DNA from 2 places in the Stenotrophomonas sp. CFBP8980 genome. Region 1 is predicted to be linked to the other one. Evidence: riboswitches for the same ligand, from Rfam matches in the RefSeq annotation. Region 1 holds a riboswitch; the other holds the start of a gene.
What was found. Region 1 has a riboswitch for thiamine pyrophosphate ahead of thiC (phosphomethylpyrimidine synthase ThiC). Riboswitches for the same ligand answer to the same signal wherever they lie in the genome.

Region 1 (7,699 bases):
TGCCAAATCAGGCGTCAGCGGTCAGGACGTTGCGACGACTTCGCGACGAAATCGACACGATGTCCGCACGAAAAACTTACGAAACCATTTATGGCTTTATTTTCAACGAGTTGATGAAAGCCGGGAAGACTTCTGGCGGGCGCTCGGGCAGCGCCATCACGCCGATGTCGGCACCGTCGGACACGGCGAGCGACACGTACACGTCATTTCCGTCAACGCTGCTGCTCAATCCATTGCCGGCACTGAGACGCGTCGCATCCAGGCAGCGTGATACCGGCTCGCCCCCTTCGGCGATACGCAGCAGGCCGGAGCTGCACTGGTTGGACTCATCCAGATAGTCGACGCGGCCGCCGCCGGCCACCGACCATGCGCGGTAGCGCCAGCGCGAGGGTTTGTCGGCGCTCAGCTGCTGGACGCTGGCCGGGGACAGCGAGGCATCCACCGACCACAGTCCACTGGCGCCCAACTGGGTGAAGACCACGCGTTGCCGCTCACTGTCAAAGCGCGCCTGGGACACGCCGTACAAGGTCGCCAGTCGCTGCCAGTCGCGCCGGTCATACAGACTCATGCGGGTGCGCTGGTCGTCGCCCCGCTCTATGACCAGCAGGCGATCCGGATCATCGAGATACAAGGCCTGCAGCGGGCGCGCCACCGGCACCGGCACCACGCTCAGCTGTTCATCGCGCGGGGTGATCTCGTAGACGTGGGGCTCCCCTTGGTCATCACGGCCCAGTACCAGCAGGTGGCGGCTGTCGGCCGACCATGCCGGCGGCTGCCGGGTGTCCGGCCGCAGTCCCTCGATGGGGCGCAGGGATTGCGGCTGCTGCAGGTCGGCCCACCACAGGGCGTAGCTGCCGGAACGGTCTGAAGCGAACACCATCTGGCGGTCGTCAGGTGCCAGCATCGGCTGGCTGTCGCGGCCGCTGGAGGCGAACAGTCGCTGTGCCCGCGCAGGGTCCTTCACCGGCACCTTGTACAACCCGAACTGTGCCTTGCGGTGGACGAAGGCCAGGAAGTTCGTCGCGCGCGCCACCGCCGGCCACTGTGCATCGTCCAGGCCGAGATCACGCAGCGTGCGTGCCTCGGTGTCCAGCTGGTACAGGCGCGCTTCGCTGTCCACCCGCCGACCGAACACGATCTGCCGGCTGTCACCCAGCCAGGCCCAGCCACGGAACTCGGCGGCGTCGTCGGTCAGCTGCTCCAGCGGCCCGCCTTCGGCCGGCATCCGCCACAGGTCACCGACCTGCGGGTTGCGCACGAACACCAGCCAGCGTCCGTCCGGGGAAATACGCGGGGCGTAATCGAAGTCGTCCTTGTGCGCGGCATAGGTCAACGCGCGCCACCGCCCGCTGGCAAGGTCCAGTACCCGGATCCCGCGGTGGGCGTAGGCGCCAACCATGCTGCCGAACACCAGCCCGCTGCCGTCCGGCGTCCAGTCGAAACTGAGCAGTTCGGTACCGTCGCAGCGCGTGGCCTGGCGCACGTTCCCGCCGGTCGCGCTGGCGATCAGCACTTCGCAGCGACCTTCGCCGGAGAAGCGTGCGAAGGCGATCTCTCGGCCGTCCGGGGACCAGTTCGGGAAGCGGTCCACCGCCCCGTCCGGACGGTCCACCAGATTGCGCGCCGGCGCATTGCCGGAGGTCTGCACCTTGATCTGGCCGCCGCCATCTTCTTCACTGGCTTCGTACGCCACCTGGGAGCCATCCGGCGACAACGTGGGATAGGTTTCAAAGCCCGCACCGGCGGTGATGAGTCGATACGGACGCTGCGGACTGCCGATCACCCGCGTACCGTTTTCCACCGCCGCATCGACTGCCGAGGGTGACGTATCCCGATGCAGCAGCAGCCAGGTCATGACGCCCAGCGCCAACAGCATGGACAGACCTACGCCCAGCAGCACCCAGCGCCGTACGCGTCGCCAGGCACTGCGGGGCCGCATCGGCGCCAGCAGCGGGGGTTCGGGACGCGTGCGGGTGGCGTCCATGTCCATTTCCATGTCCACGGCCACATCCACGTCCGTGCATGCGTCTACGTCCATATCCCTGCCAGCGGGCGACTGCACCGGCGGTGCCGGCGTTGGCGCTTCGCCCGCCGGCAGGGCGGACCGTTCAACCGGATCCACCGCACTCACCGCCACCCGCAGGCGATAGCCGGTCTTGGCGATCGTCTCGATGTAGGCGGGACCGTCCTCGCTGTCAGCGGTGAAGGCCTTGCGCAGCTGGGTCACGGCCTGGGTCAGCACATCATTGGTAGGCAGCGTGTCCGGCCACACCTCGGCGAACAGCTCATCCCGGGTGACCACGCGCCCGTTGCTGCGGACGAGCACGCGCAGCACGCCCACCGCCTTCGGGGTGAGCCTGCGAAGTCGCCGCGCACCGGGCACCTGCACTTCACGTGACGACAAGGTCACGGTGCATTCGCCGATACGCAGGATATCTACGTCATGGAAAGGGCTGTTGCTGATGGTCATCTATCTCGAACGCGGGCGGCAGGCGGGATGCCAGCCAGGTGCGCGTGAATGACCGGGAGGTGCAATCGCGAACAGCCAGACTCTGCAAACAGCATGAACCCATAACGCAAATGAATCGAAGCGCGCGAATACTAGCCTATGAGAGTTAACCGCACATGCTGCGGCGGACATCAGGCACTCTCTCGCCCACGTATTCAGATAATCAGTTTCACTATTCGCGCCTTCCGGGGCGCGATTTTTTTATCTGCCATTCATTTTTGTCGGTGCTCGAGCATGGTCAGACCGACCAGTCGCGATACCACCAGGGCCACGTACATGACCCCGCAGAACTGCGCCAGCATTACCAATGCGCGTGCCTGGGGGTGTACCGGAACGACGTCACTGAGACCTACTCCAGACAGTAAGCTGAAGCTGAGATAAAGCAGCTCCATCCACGTTCGGAACGGGGTCTGGTTGGTGGCCAGGAAACTGCCCGGATACCACTGCTGGCAGACCGAAAACGCAAACGCGAACGCCCACGCGAGCAGGGTGAAGGTGGCGCCTGCAGCAAACAGTTCGTCGCGGGTGACTTTATGGTCCTGCAGCATGTAGGCGATCAACGCACCGGCGGTGTAGAAGTACAGCAGGCTTTCCAGCAGCTGCGCCGTGATGCCCAACCCGGTCTTGCCCAACAGCACCGCCGCGATGGAGAACACCACCGAGGGAATGGCCAGCAACAACGCAAGCCAGGTGCCCAGCGGGCTGCGCTGCACCACCCACAGGGCGAGCCCGAGCACCGCGATGCCGAACGTGCCCACTGCCGCCCGCCCCGCCGCGGTGTCATCCATTGCCGGATACACCAGCACGCCCAGCAACTGCACCGCCAGCAACCAGGCGGAGGGATGGCGGCGGGCGATGGCCAGCCAGCGGAGGGTGGGCGGGATGGGCATGGCGCGGCCTTGGGAAACGATGGGCGGAGGATAACGGGGGAGAGCGTGACGACCAACGGTCGTCACCCACCAGGACCTGCGGTCGTCACCCACCAGCAGCTGCGGTTGTCCGTCCCCTACCCGCCCGCAGACTGCCCGCGGACCTCCTGGCTGATCTTCATCGAACAGAACTGGGGTCCGCACATCGAGCAGAAATGGGCGCTCTTGTGTGCGTCCTTCGGCAGGGTCTGATCGTGCAGCTCCCTGGCCTTTTCAGGATCCAGGCCGAGGTGGAACTGGTCTTCCCAACGGAATTCGAAGCGGGCCTTGCTGAGCGCGTTGTCACGCACCTGCGCACCGGGATGCCCCTTGGCCAGGTCCGAGGCATGGGCGGCGATTCGATAGGCCATGATGCCGTCGCGGACGTCCTGCCGGTCCGGCAGGCCCAGGTGTTCCTTGGGGGTGACGTAGCAGAGCATCGCCGTGCCGTACCAGCCGATCATCGCCGCGCCGATCGCACTGGTGATGTGATCGTAGCCCGGCGCGATGTCGGTGGTCAGCGGCCCCAGGGTATAGAACGGCGCCTCGCCGCATTCGCGCAGCTGCTTGTCCATGTTCTCCTTGATCAGGTGCATCGGCACGTGGCCCGGGCCCTCCACCATCACCTGCACGTCGTGCTGCCAGGCCACCTTGGTCAGTTCGCCGAGGGTTTCCAGTTCGGCGAACTGCGCCGCGTCGTTGGCATCGGCGATGCAGCCCGGGCGCAGCCCGTCGCCCAGCGAGAACGTCACGTCGTAGGCCTTCATGATTTCGCAGATGTCGTCGAAATGCGTATGCAGGAAGTTCTCCCTGCGATGCGCCATGCACCATTTGGCCAGGATGCTGCCGCCGCGCGAGACGATGCCGGTCATCCGGTTCGCTGTCAGCGGCACATGCGCGGCCCGCACCCCCGCGTGCACGGTGAAGTAATCCACGCCCTGTTCGGCCTGTTCGACCAAGGTATCGCGGTATACCTCCCAGCTGAGGTCTTCGGCCCGACCGCCGACCTTTTCCAGCGCCTGGTAGATCGGCACGGTACCGATCGGCACCGGTGAGTTGCGGATGATCCACTCGCGGGTTTCGTGGATGTGCTTGCCGGTGGACAGGTCCATCACCGTATCGCCGCCCCAGCGGATCGCCCAGACCAGTTTCTCCACTTCCTCGGCGATGCCCGAGGACACCGCACTGTTGCCGATGTTGGCGTTGATCTTGGTCAGGAAGTTGCGGCCGATGATCATCGGTTCGCTTTCCGGGTGGTTGATGTTGTTGGGCAGCACCGCCCGGCCACGGGCGATCTCGCTGCGCACGAATTCCGGCGTGATCACGCGCGGGATGGCAGCACCGAAGGACTGCCCCGGATGCTGCTGGAGCAGTCCGGCATCGAGCACCGCATGCAGGCGCTGGTTCTCGCGGATGGCGACGAACTCCATCTCCGGGGTGATGATGCCCTGGCGGGCGTAGTGCATCTGGGTCACGTTGGCGCCGGCACGCGCTCGACGCGGCTGATGGCGCGCCGGAAAGCGCACCGCGGCCAGCCTCGCATCGAGTTCGCGCGAACGACCAAACACCGAGCCCAACCCGCCCGGCAGTGCGGTGTCGGCACGCTCTTCGATCCAGCCGCGGCGCAGTGCAGTCAGGCCCGCCGCCAGGTCGATCCGCGCCGCGGGATCGGTGTAGGGACCGGAGCTGTCGTAGACCGCCAGCGGCGCGTTCCCGCCGCCGCCGAACGTGTCCGGGGTCGGGCTGAGCGCGATCTCGCGCATCGGCACCTGCAGGTCCGGCCGGGAACCGGCCACATGCACCTTGCGCGAACCCGGGATCGGCCGGGTGACGGTTTCGGAAAGCTGCTGCGCCTGCTGCTGCAGGTCGTCGTACGGTGCGTTCATCGGGCTTCGTCCAATCAGGTTCGGGGACGAAGCGGCGGTGCGCCGACGCACGCGCGCCGGCCCCGGGAGAGCCCACGCACGGACGGCGTTGCAAAGCTTCCCTACGCCGGTATGAGCCGGATCAGGTTCCAAGGGACTATCTCAACCACGGCCAGTTGGCCGCGGTACCCCCGCTTCAGCGCGCATTAGAACATACCGCCGCTGTCGCGGACGACACACTGACGAGTCCATGACGCCACGCTGGGTAACATCGCGCAGCGCACTGTCGCGCCTGCTCCTGCAGGCATGCGGCCGTCCGCCGTCCTCCGCATTGCTGGTATTGCCCGGCATCGCACTGCAAGCTTCTGCTCGCTCCCTCATTCACTGATCGGAGAAGCCCCGTCATGGTGTTTCGAATTTCCATCGCACTGGTCGCTGTCCTGGTGCTGCTCGCCGGGCTCGCACCGGACTCCTTCAACGCCGTCGTACAGGCCGTGCTGGCCGAGGTGGTCCGCGGCGCGGGCTGGCTCTACCTGCTGGTCGTGTTCCTTGCGCTGACCTTCCTGCTGTACCTGGCGTTCGGACGGTTCGCCAACCTGCGCATCGGCGGCGAAGATGCCGAGCCGGACTTCTCCCGCGCCAGCTGGATGTCGATGCTGTTCGCTGCAGGCATGGGCATCGGCCTGGTGTTCTGGGGCGCGGCCGAGCCGGTCTCCCATTTCGTCAAACCACCGGAAGGGCTGGAACCCATGGGCATGGATGCGGCGCGTGCCTCGATGCGCTACGCCTTCTTCCATTGGGGCCTGCATCCGTGGGCGGTGTACGCATTGATCGGCCTGGCAATGGCCTGGTTCCAGTTCAACCGCAACGGCCGCGGCCTGGTCAGCGACATGCTGCAGCCGATCATCGGCCAGCACCATCGCGGCTGGATCGGCCACGTGGTCAACATCGCCGCCGTGGTGGCGACCGCGGTCGGCGTGGCCACCACGCTGGGCTTCGGCACCATCCAGATCGCGGCAGGCCTGGAACGGGTGTTCGGCATTCCCTCCAGCGTGCCGACCCAGATGGTGATCATCGCGGTGGCGTTCGTGTTGTACATGGCGTCGACCCTGAGCGGGGTGGAGCGCGGGGTCAAATGGCTGTCCAACTTCAACCTCGGCCTGGCTGCGCTGCTGCTGGCGATGGTGCTGGTGTTGGGCCCGACCGGCTTCATCTTCGACACGTTCACCACCACGCTGGGGTCCTACCTCAACCAGCTGGTGACGATGAGCCTGCGCATGTCGCCGTTCTCCGGCAGCACCTGGGTGGCCGACTGGACCATCTTCTACTGGGCGTGGTGGATTGCCTGGGCACCGTTCGTGGGGTCGTTCATCGCGCGCATCTCGCGTGGCCGCAGCGTCCGGGAGTTCGTGATCGGTGTGGTGATCGCACCGACCGTGCTGGGCTTCATCTGGTTCTCGGTGTTCGGCGGCACCGCGCTGTGGTCGCAGTTGTTCGGCCATGTCGATCTGGTGGCCGCGCTGGGCAATGGCTACGAAACGGTGCTGTTCACCATGTTCGACAGCCTGCCCTTCCCGCTGTTGCTGGCCAGCGTGGCGCTGGTGCTGCTGATGATCTTCTTCGTGACTTCGGCCGATTCTGCAGTACTGGTACTGGCCAGCATGTCCACCGATGAGGCCGGTGATCCGCCGCCGAAGCGCAAGCTGGCGTGGGGCGTGGGTGTTGCGCTGATCGCGGCGGCCTTGTTGCTGGCTGGCGGACTGTCCGCCCTGCAGGGCATGATCACCATCGCCGCGCTGCCCTTCGCCGTGCTGATGATCCTGGTGATGGTGTCGTTGTACCGCGTGTTGGACCAGGAATGGACACGCGAGCGGCGCAAGGCGCAGCGTGCGCGGCAGATGATCGAGGCGTGGATTGAACGCGAAATGGCGGCGCAGGAAGAGACGCGGCTGGAAGCCGAGCACGCGGCTGAGCGCGACTGATGGGGTGGGTTGCCGGGCTTGCAGCCCGGCGCCCGCTTCGAAGCGACGTCAACGTCAAAGTCTGCAGGGCTGTGTGTGGGCGGGGCGGGGTGGGTTGGCGGGAATCGCCGTGAATCCGTCCATGGAGGCTCGCCATCCGCTTGCTCGCCGGTGCAGTCCTGCACAGGCGGCAAGACCTGCGCTGGGCTCCTGCCCAGCGCGTCCGGCGCATGCGCCGGACCCATGCGGATGAGCGTTCCCGCCAACCCACCCCGCCCCACCTTCGACAGGTCCATGGTGGCCATGGAACCTTCGGTAGCGCCGACCCATGGTCGGCGGATGGCAGGGGGAATGGGATCTGATGATTTCCGCCGAGCATGGCTCGGCGCTACCGCTTTTCATTTTTTAATTACGCGGGTGGCGGCCATCGGAACCTGTCAGGGGGCCGGGCGGGTG
Region 2 (7,699 bases), on a different contig from region 1:
TGGAGATACGAGCATTGGCGCCGGTCATGGTGGCCTGCTCCATGACGAGCATGGCATGACTACCGCGTCCGCTTGTCGCGATATCCACGTCAGAGAAGGCAACTGCAGATCCCTCAGTTATCGACTTCATTCCCGCCGACTGGGTGCCCGACGTGGAGAGAGCTGCACCGGAGACAACCACCATTCCGCCAAGGCGCGCGTTCACTGCATTGCTCTGGAATCCCGCGGTGCTTGATTCGCCGCCGGTGAAGTCGATACGGCTTCCGCTTCCCTCGGCGTGGACGCCGTGGGAGCTGTTTGCCCCGTTGCCTGCCGCGCGGACATCGGTCGCAGTGATCGTTCCGCCATTTACCGCCGACAGGCCGTGACTCCAATCCCGCACGTCGCTGTCAGCGTCAATGTCCGACACCTCGCGGTGTACGCCATCGGCCACCACCGGTGTGGCGCCAGTGTTCCAAGAGGTCATCAGGAGTGCGCTGCTGACCGCAAGCGCTAAAGCGTGTCGATTGGAAATCGAGGTTTTCATGTCGTCAGCCGATTTGGAGAATTCAGGCTTCACGATATTTTCTGCTGCTTTCGTGCGGTATCGAAGAACTTCTAAATGGTCCGTGACAACGCTGACGAATCGTCATCCATTAGGCGCAGAGTCATGTCCTCCCGCTGCTGCCCATCCACCACCGCGAGCCAGCCCTGCCGCCTCGAAAGAAAAAGGGCCGGCGGGGGGCCGGCCCTTACCACCACTGCCCCAAGGGGTTCAAGGCAGCAACGGGGCATCGCTGAACGAGAGACTGACCAGCGTTGACACCGTACCGTCGGGAAACGGCGGGTATGTCATCTCAACGCAACGGCGCAGCCGATGCCATGGAAGCAATTCGAAAGTAAATCTGCTGTATCCCTGCGCCGCGAAGGCGTAACGCCGTGGGATGTACCTCGCCGGATCGGGACGGGAGCACTCATGCATGGGAGGGCTGCTGAAAGCCCAGAACGGGCGTCCAACTACCTGGCCTCCAGGATCAAGCGCATCTGGTATCGCCCGGTTGCGCAGGGGGTAGGCCGCCTATTGGACACAGAAACATGATTCTGCGCACCGTCCCACGGGTGGCCCGACGGCTTACCATGTGAGCGCCGCGCGGGCAGCTTGCCGTGCGCATGCCCCCTCGCCCGACCGATATCCGATGAACAGCCCCGCCCACCACGTCCAAGGTCTCGACAACGACGAGGTCCCACCCGACTGGCCTGCGATCAGCGCCGGCGAGATCGCGTGGCTGCAGCGGCGTTTCGTGGAGCTGCAGGGCGACTGCCGGTTGCTGTGGCACAGCCCGCGGCCGTTTTCCGCGGCGGCGCTCGTGCAGGCGCCGCAGGGGCGGTTTTTCATCAAGCGCCACCACTGCAGCGTGCGCAGCGCCGCGGTGCTGTCCGAAGAACATCGCTTCATCGCCCATCTGGCGGCCCAAGGCCTGCCGGTGGTGCAGGTCATTGCCGATCAGAATGGCGCGACCGCACTCGAGCACGGCGTCTGGACCTTCGAAGTGCACGCCGAAGGCATCGGCCAGGACCTGTACCGCGACGTGCCCTCATGGACGCCACCGGCCAGCGTCGAACAGGCCTGGCAGGCCGGGCGCATGCTGGCCCTGCTGCACACCGCCGCAGAAGGCTTCCACGCACCGCAGCGGGCCACGCACCTGTTGGTGGCCCGCGATGATCTGATCCGCGCCGAGGACCCGCTCGCGGCGCTCACCGCGCAGTTGCCCGACCGTCCCGGGCTGGCCGCTTACCTGGCCGACACGCCGTGGCAGGCCGAGCTGCAGCGCGCGATCCTGCCCTGGCACATGGGACTCGCCACGCGGTTGGCCGCCGAGCCTCGCCTGTGGGGGCACAACGACTGGCATGTGTCCAACCTGCTTTGGCAGATCGGCAGCGGCGCTACCACGGTCAGCAGCGTGCTCGATTTCGGGCTGGCCTCGCCCACCAGCGCGCTGTACGACCTGGCCACGGCGATCGAGCGCAATGCCATCGCGTGGCTGCAACTGGACCGTGGCGCGCAGGCGGTGCGCGGTGACATCGCACTGGCGCTGCTGGTCGGCTACCGCGATGCGCGTGCGCTTTCGGCCGACCAGGTCCGGCTGCTGGCCGACCTGCTGCCCGTGGTGCACCTGGATTTCGCGCTGTCTGAAGTTGAGTATTTCCACGCCATCACCGGCTCCCGCGCCAACGCCGACGTGGCCTACCGCACCTTCCTGCTCGGCCACGCCGACTGGTTCCGCACGCCCGCCGGGCAAGGCCTGCTGGCCACCCTCCGCAGCGCTGCCTGAGCGGCTGATTCGCTTCTTCGGCCGTTTTGGTGTGAAATGAGCGCCTGAAGCGGGGGTGCCTGGTTTGACCAGGCTGAGAGAGTCCCTTGGAACCTGATCCGGTTTGCACCGGCGTAGGGAGCTTTGAGCTGCAAGCACATGGACCCATCGGGTCACTGCGCGCGCGCCGTCGCTTCGTCTTTCTTCCTGTTGATGACGAATCGAATGAACCGCTGCCTGCGCCCCACGCTGTTGACCATTGCCCTCTGCGCCGCGCTGCCGCTGCACGCGGCCGATGCCACTGCCGATGTCCCCGACCGCTCACCGACCGAACTGGCTGCCGTGCGCGTGCAGGCCCAGCAGGCGCCGGCCGCCACCATGCCGTCGAGCAGCTTCGGTGCGGCCAGCTGGAAGGACACCCCGGCCTCGGTGAACGTGCTGGACCGCACCCTGCTGGACAGCCGCCAGGTGCGCACGCTGAGCGAAATGGCTGCCAACGATGCCTCGCTGGGCGACAGCTACGCACCGGTTGGCTACTACCAGAACATCGCAATCCGCGGCTTCGCGCTGGATACCGCCACCGGCTACCGCTTCAATGGCCTGGCCACCACCGGCGAGCAGCGCCTCGCGCTGGAGAACATCCAGCAGGTGGAAATCCTGAAGGGCGAAGCCGGGCTGGCTGCCGGCGTGATGGCGCCGGGCGGCATCATCAACTACGTCGGCAAGCGCACCGCCGAAGTGCGCACCGTCACCCTGGGCACCGATTCGGAAGGCACCCGTTACACCGCCGTGGACGTGGGCCACTGGCTGACGCCGCGCTTCGGCGTGCGCGTCAATGCCGCATGGGAAGACAGCGCGTCCTACATCGACCACGCCGACGGGCGGCGCAACTTCTATTCGCTGGCCGCGGACTGGTTGATCGGCGAACGCGGCAAGCTGGAAGTGGATGCCAACTACCAGACCAGCGCACAGCGCTCGGCATCGGGCTTCCAGCTGCTGGGCGCAACCGAGCTGCCGCGCGGCGTGGACCGCTCCAAGATGCTCGGTTACCAGCCGTGGCAGCAGCCGGTCGGCATCGCCAGTACCAACCTGACCGCCCTGCATACCTTTGAGCTGGGGCCGCGCTGGCAATCGCGGGTGTCGGCCAGCCACAGCCGTTCGGTGATCGATGACAACGTGGCCTTCGCCTACGGCTGCTACTACGCCGCGCAGTGCGCCGACGGCAGCGTGCCGGGCAACTACTTCGCGCCCAACGGCGACTACGACATCTACGATTACCGCAGCCCGGACGACACCCGGGTCAACCAGGAACTGCGCGCCGAGCTGCGCGGCAGCGTCGACATCGGCCGCGTCACCCATCAGTTGAGCATTGGCGCCGACACCTTCCGGCGCACGGTGGACAAGCGGCAGAACGTCAACGAGTACGTCGGCACGGCCAACATCCATGACCCGCAGGTACCGGTGTTCGCGCCTTCCCCGTTGCAGCCCGGTGCCTCCGTGCGTCGGCTGGACAGCCGCCAGGATGGCCTGTTCGTGCTGGACCGCATGCGCTTCGGCGATGATTGGCAGTGGCTGGCCGGTGGGCGCATGGTGCGGCTGCACGAACGTGCCTACGACAAGCGCGGCAACCCGGAACGCCACAGCCGGATCTCACGCTTCCTGCCGCAGACCGCGCTGATCTGGAACGCGACCGACCAGGTGAATGCCTACGTCAGCTACGTGCGCGGCATTTCGCTGGGGCAGGAGGCCCCGTTCTGGACGTCCAACGAGGGTGAGTTCCTGCCGCCGGTGCTGTCGCGCCAGCTGGAAGTGGGGATCAAGTACGGCGCCACCGATGCGCTGACCCTTGGCGCGGCGCTCTTCCGCACCAGCCAGCCTTTCCAGTACGCCCGTGCCGATGACAGCGATGCCGGCTTCACCTTCGTGCAGGAAGGCCAGCAGACCCACACCGGGCTGGAGCTGACCGCCAACGGACACCTCACCGAACAGCTGCAGGTCACGGCCAGTGCCAGTGTGTTGCAGGCGCGTGCACGCGATACCGCCACCGCCGCTTACGAAGGTCACCAGCTGGTCAACGTGCCAAAGACGCGGGCCACCGTGCACCTGGACTACGCGCTGCCGTTCGCCGCCGGCGTGGGCGTCACCGGCGGCTGGCGCTATGCCTCATCCAACACCGCCACGGTGGATGGCAGCGTGCGCGCGCCCAGCTACAGCGTGGTCGACCTGGGCCTGCGCTACCAGCACACGCTGCGCCAGCAGCCGGTGACATGGCGGCTGGCGGTGGACAACGTGTTCGACAAATTCTACTGGCGTGACACCGGCAGCAGCGCCGGCGATTACTACCTGTTCGCCGGTGCGCCGCGGCAGGCGCGCCTGTCGGTCACCATCGCGCTATGAACGCCGAACTGTTGGAATGGTCGGCTGCGGCGCTGAGCATCGTCGGTGTGTGGCTGATGACCCGGCGGCGGTTGATTGGCTGGCCGATCGGGCTGGCCTCGGTGGCGCTGTATGCGCTGGTGTTCGCCGAGGCGCGCCTGTACTCGGACACGCTGCTGCAGGTCGTGTTCGGTGGCTTCCTGGTGTACGGCTGGATGAGCTGGCGGCACAGCGCGCAGGCCGATGGCCGGGTGAGCATCGTGCCGCTGCCGGCGCAGCATGTAGTGCGTGATCTCGGCATCGGCGTGGCCTTCGGGCTGGCGCTCGGTGCCGGCATGCACACCCTCACCGACGCGGCGATTCCGTGGCTGGATGCGCTGCTGGCGGCGCTGAGCCTGGTCGCGCAGTGGTGGCAGGCGCGCCGGCACGTAGCGGCGTGGTGGCTGTGGATCTTCGTCGATGTGATCTATATCGGCGTGTACCTGTTCAAGTCACTGCACGTGACCGCCGCGCTGTACGTGGTGTTCATCGGCTTGGCGATGCTGGGCGTGCGCTCGTGGTCGGCCAGCGCCCGCCAGCCGGGATACCGGTAGCGCCGAGCCGTGCTCGGCGGCCGTTCGTTGCCGCGTCACGATGCCCCCGCCGAGCATGGCTCGGCGCTACCAAGGGCATGCTGCGAACCCAGCCGGGTAGCGCTGGGCCATGCTCGGCGAGCGCGCATGCGCAAACCATCAGACCAGCGGCGCCACATGCGCGGCATGGAAGTCATCGGCCGGCATTGGCCGGCCGAACAGATAACCCTGGAACACCCGGCAACCCATGCTGGCCAGCCATGCGCGCTGCTGCTCGGTTTCCACGCCTTCGGCCACGGTGGACACCCCCAGGATGGCAGCGATCTCGATGATCTTGCGCACCAGTTCGCGGTGGCTTGCGTCTCCGCCCATCCCGCTTACGAACGTCTGGTCGATCTTCAGCTCATCCAGTGGCAGCACCTGCAGCAGTGACAGCGAGGAAAAGCCGGTGCCGAAGTCATCCAGCGACCAGGAGACGCCGTCCTCGCGCAGGGCGTTCATTGTTGAAGCGATCTGCGTGTGGTCGTGGGCGAGGGCGGATTCGGTGATCTCCAGGCGCAGCCGGTTGGCCGGCGCCCCGGTGCCGCGCACGATCCCGCGCACGTCGTTGACGAAGCTGTCCGAGGCCAGCTGCAGCGGACTCACGTTCACCGACAATACCCACGTATTGACGCCCGGCAGCGTGGCCCATGCGGCCAATTGCACGCACGCACGGCGCAGCGCCATCAGGCCGATTTCGTGGATCAGCCCGGTCTGCTCGGCCAGCGGAATGAAATTGGCGGGCGACTGCAGCCCGTGCCCGGGCCGGTCCCAGCGCAGCAGCAGCTCGGCCCCCACGACCTGGCCGTTGAGCGCCACCTGCGGCTGCAGGTAGCCGCGCAGTTCGCGCTGGGCGATGCCACGCACCAGCGCGGCATACTGGTCCATCTGGGTGCTGAAGTCTTCGCGGAAGATCGCCAGCACCCCGACGGTCAACGCCATGGCCGTCACCGTATTGAGGCCATGGCGGACCCGGCGCACGGTGTCCGACAGCAGTTCCAGGCCGGCACCCAAGCTGGCCGGGCTGATCGCCAGCCAGGCCAGCGCGACCACGCACAGCGTCGGCAGGATCCAGCGCAGGTAGACGCCTTCGCTGCGGAACAGGAAGAAGGTCGCTGCACCGATCGGCAGCAGGAACAGATGGGTGGAGCGCGCCGCCGCCAAGGTAGGCGTTTCAGCCAGGCTGACGAAGATGGTCATGACCACCAGCACGTGCGCGATGAGCACCATCGGCAGCCGGTCGCGCCGGCGGGCGATGATGAAGCATCCGATTCCCACCAGCGTGAGCGCGCTCAACACCCATGCCAGCACGAGCATGCCGTGACTGCCGTAGTAGGCTCCCCACGCCACGCCATGCAGCACGCAGACCATCCCGCCAAGGTGCAGCAGGCGCTTCACGCGCGGCCATTGCGAGTGATCGGGGAACTTGCGGGTGACCCATTCCCGGCTGCTTCGCGCACTTCCTGTCTCGAGCATGCAAGATCCCTTTTTTTTCCGTCATGGTACTGGTGCAGCGTTGCAGGTGTTACCCACGTTCGGGGCTGGCGATGCCCGGAGATCGGTCATGCGCTGCCCGGTAGATCGTCCTGCCTTCCTTGATGGTCTCGACCACCTTGATGTCCTTGATCGCGCCCGGGTCGACCGTGAGCGGGTTGCCGTCAAGAATCACCAGGTCGGCCAGTTTTCCCGGTTCGATCGAACCCTTTTCCGCTTCTTCGAAGTACGCGTGGGCGGCATGGATCGTGATCGCCTTGAGTGCGTCCAAGGGATTGATCCGTTCATCGGGCCCCAGGATGTCTCCGCTGCGTAGTCGGCGATTCACAGCTGACCACACCACCATCATCTGATTGATCGGCGCGACGCTGAAATCGGTGTGATTGGTCGGCTTGAGCCCCATCGCGATGGCCGTCTTCATCGGGCTGATGAACGATGCCTGCGCGATACCTCTGTTCTTGATGTGCGCCTGCCCGAAGAAGAAGGTGTGCTCGGTATAGAACGAGGGAATCAGCTGATGGTCCACGTACTGCTTCAGCTGGTCCCGGCGGACGAACTGGGAATGGATGACCACCGTGCGACGGTCCTTGGGTGCGGTGCCGGCGGTGGCGGCCGCATGCGCGCCGAGGACGATGTCGATGGCAGCGTCGCCGTTTGCGTGGGCTATGACCTGAAGCCCCCGGTCATAGCAGGTCCTGAACATGCCATCGAGAATGTCCCGCGGAAAAGTGGGCTCCCCTTTCCAGTCTGTTTCTCCGCCGGGGCCTCCGGTCAGGTACGGCGTGGTGAAGTAGGCCGTCCTGCCCTGCGGTGAACCGTCGGCCATGATCTTGCAGCCCCCCAGCTTGAAGCGCTTGTCGTAGTGACCGAATGTCCTGGCGGGGTGTGCCTGCAGGACCTTCTCCAGTTCGCCGATGAACGGGTAGG

Region 2: it holds a riboswitch for thiamine pyrophosphate, as region 1 does, so the genes downstream of both, SOM47_RS14945 (TonB-dependent siderophore receptor) here and thiC (phosphomethylpyrimidine synthase ThiC) in region 1, are expected to answer to the same signal.

The regions. Positions count from the first base shown of each region.
Region 1 covers NZ_JAXCXF010000001.1:937,339-945,037, reverse strand. Annotated here, with positions in the region: gene SOM47_RS04105 (winged helix-turn-helix domain-containing protein) at 89-2,470, opposite strand; gene SOM47_RS04100 (ion channel) at 2,722-3,399, opposite strand; gene thiC (phosphomethylpyrimidine synthase ThiC) at 3,516-5,303, opposite strand; TPP riboswitch at 5,384-5,485, opposite strand; gene SOM47_RS04090 (BCCT family transporter) at 5,687-7,264, shown strand.
Region 2 covers NZ_JAXCXF010000007.1:222,249-229,947, reverse strand. Annotated here, with positions in the region: partial or broken gene SOM47_RS14955 (autotransporter outer membrane beta-barrel domain-containing protein) at 1-559, opposite strand, end outside; gene SOM47_RS14950 (phosphotransferase enzyme family protein) at 1,176-2,312, shown strand; TPP riboswitch at 2,354-2,449, shown strand; gene SOM47_RS14945 (TonB-dependent siderophore receptor) at 2,517-4,688, shown strand; gene pnuC (nicotinamide riboside transporter PnuC) at 4,685-5,260, shown strand; gene SOM47_RS14935 (EAL domain-containing protein) at 5,399-6,754, opposite strand; gene SOM47_RS14930 (amidohydrolase) at 6,804-7,699, opposite strand, start outside.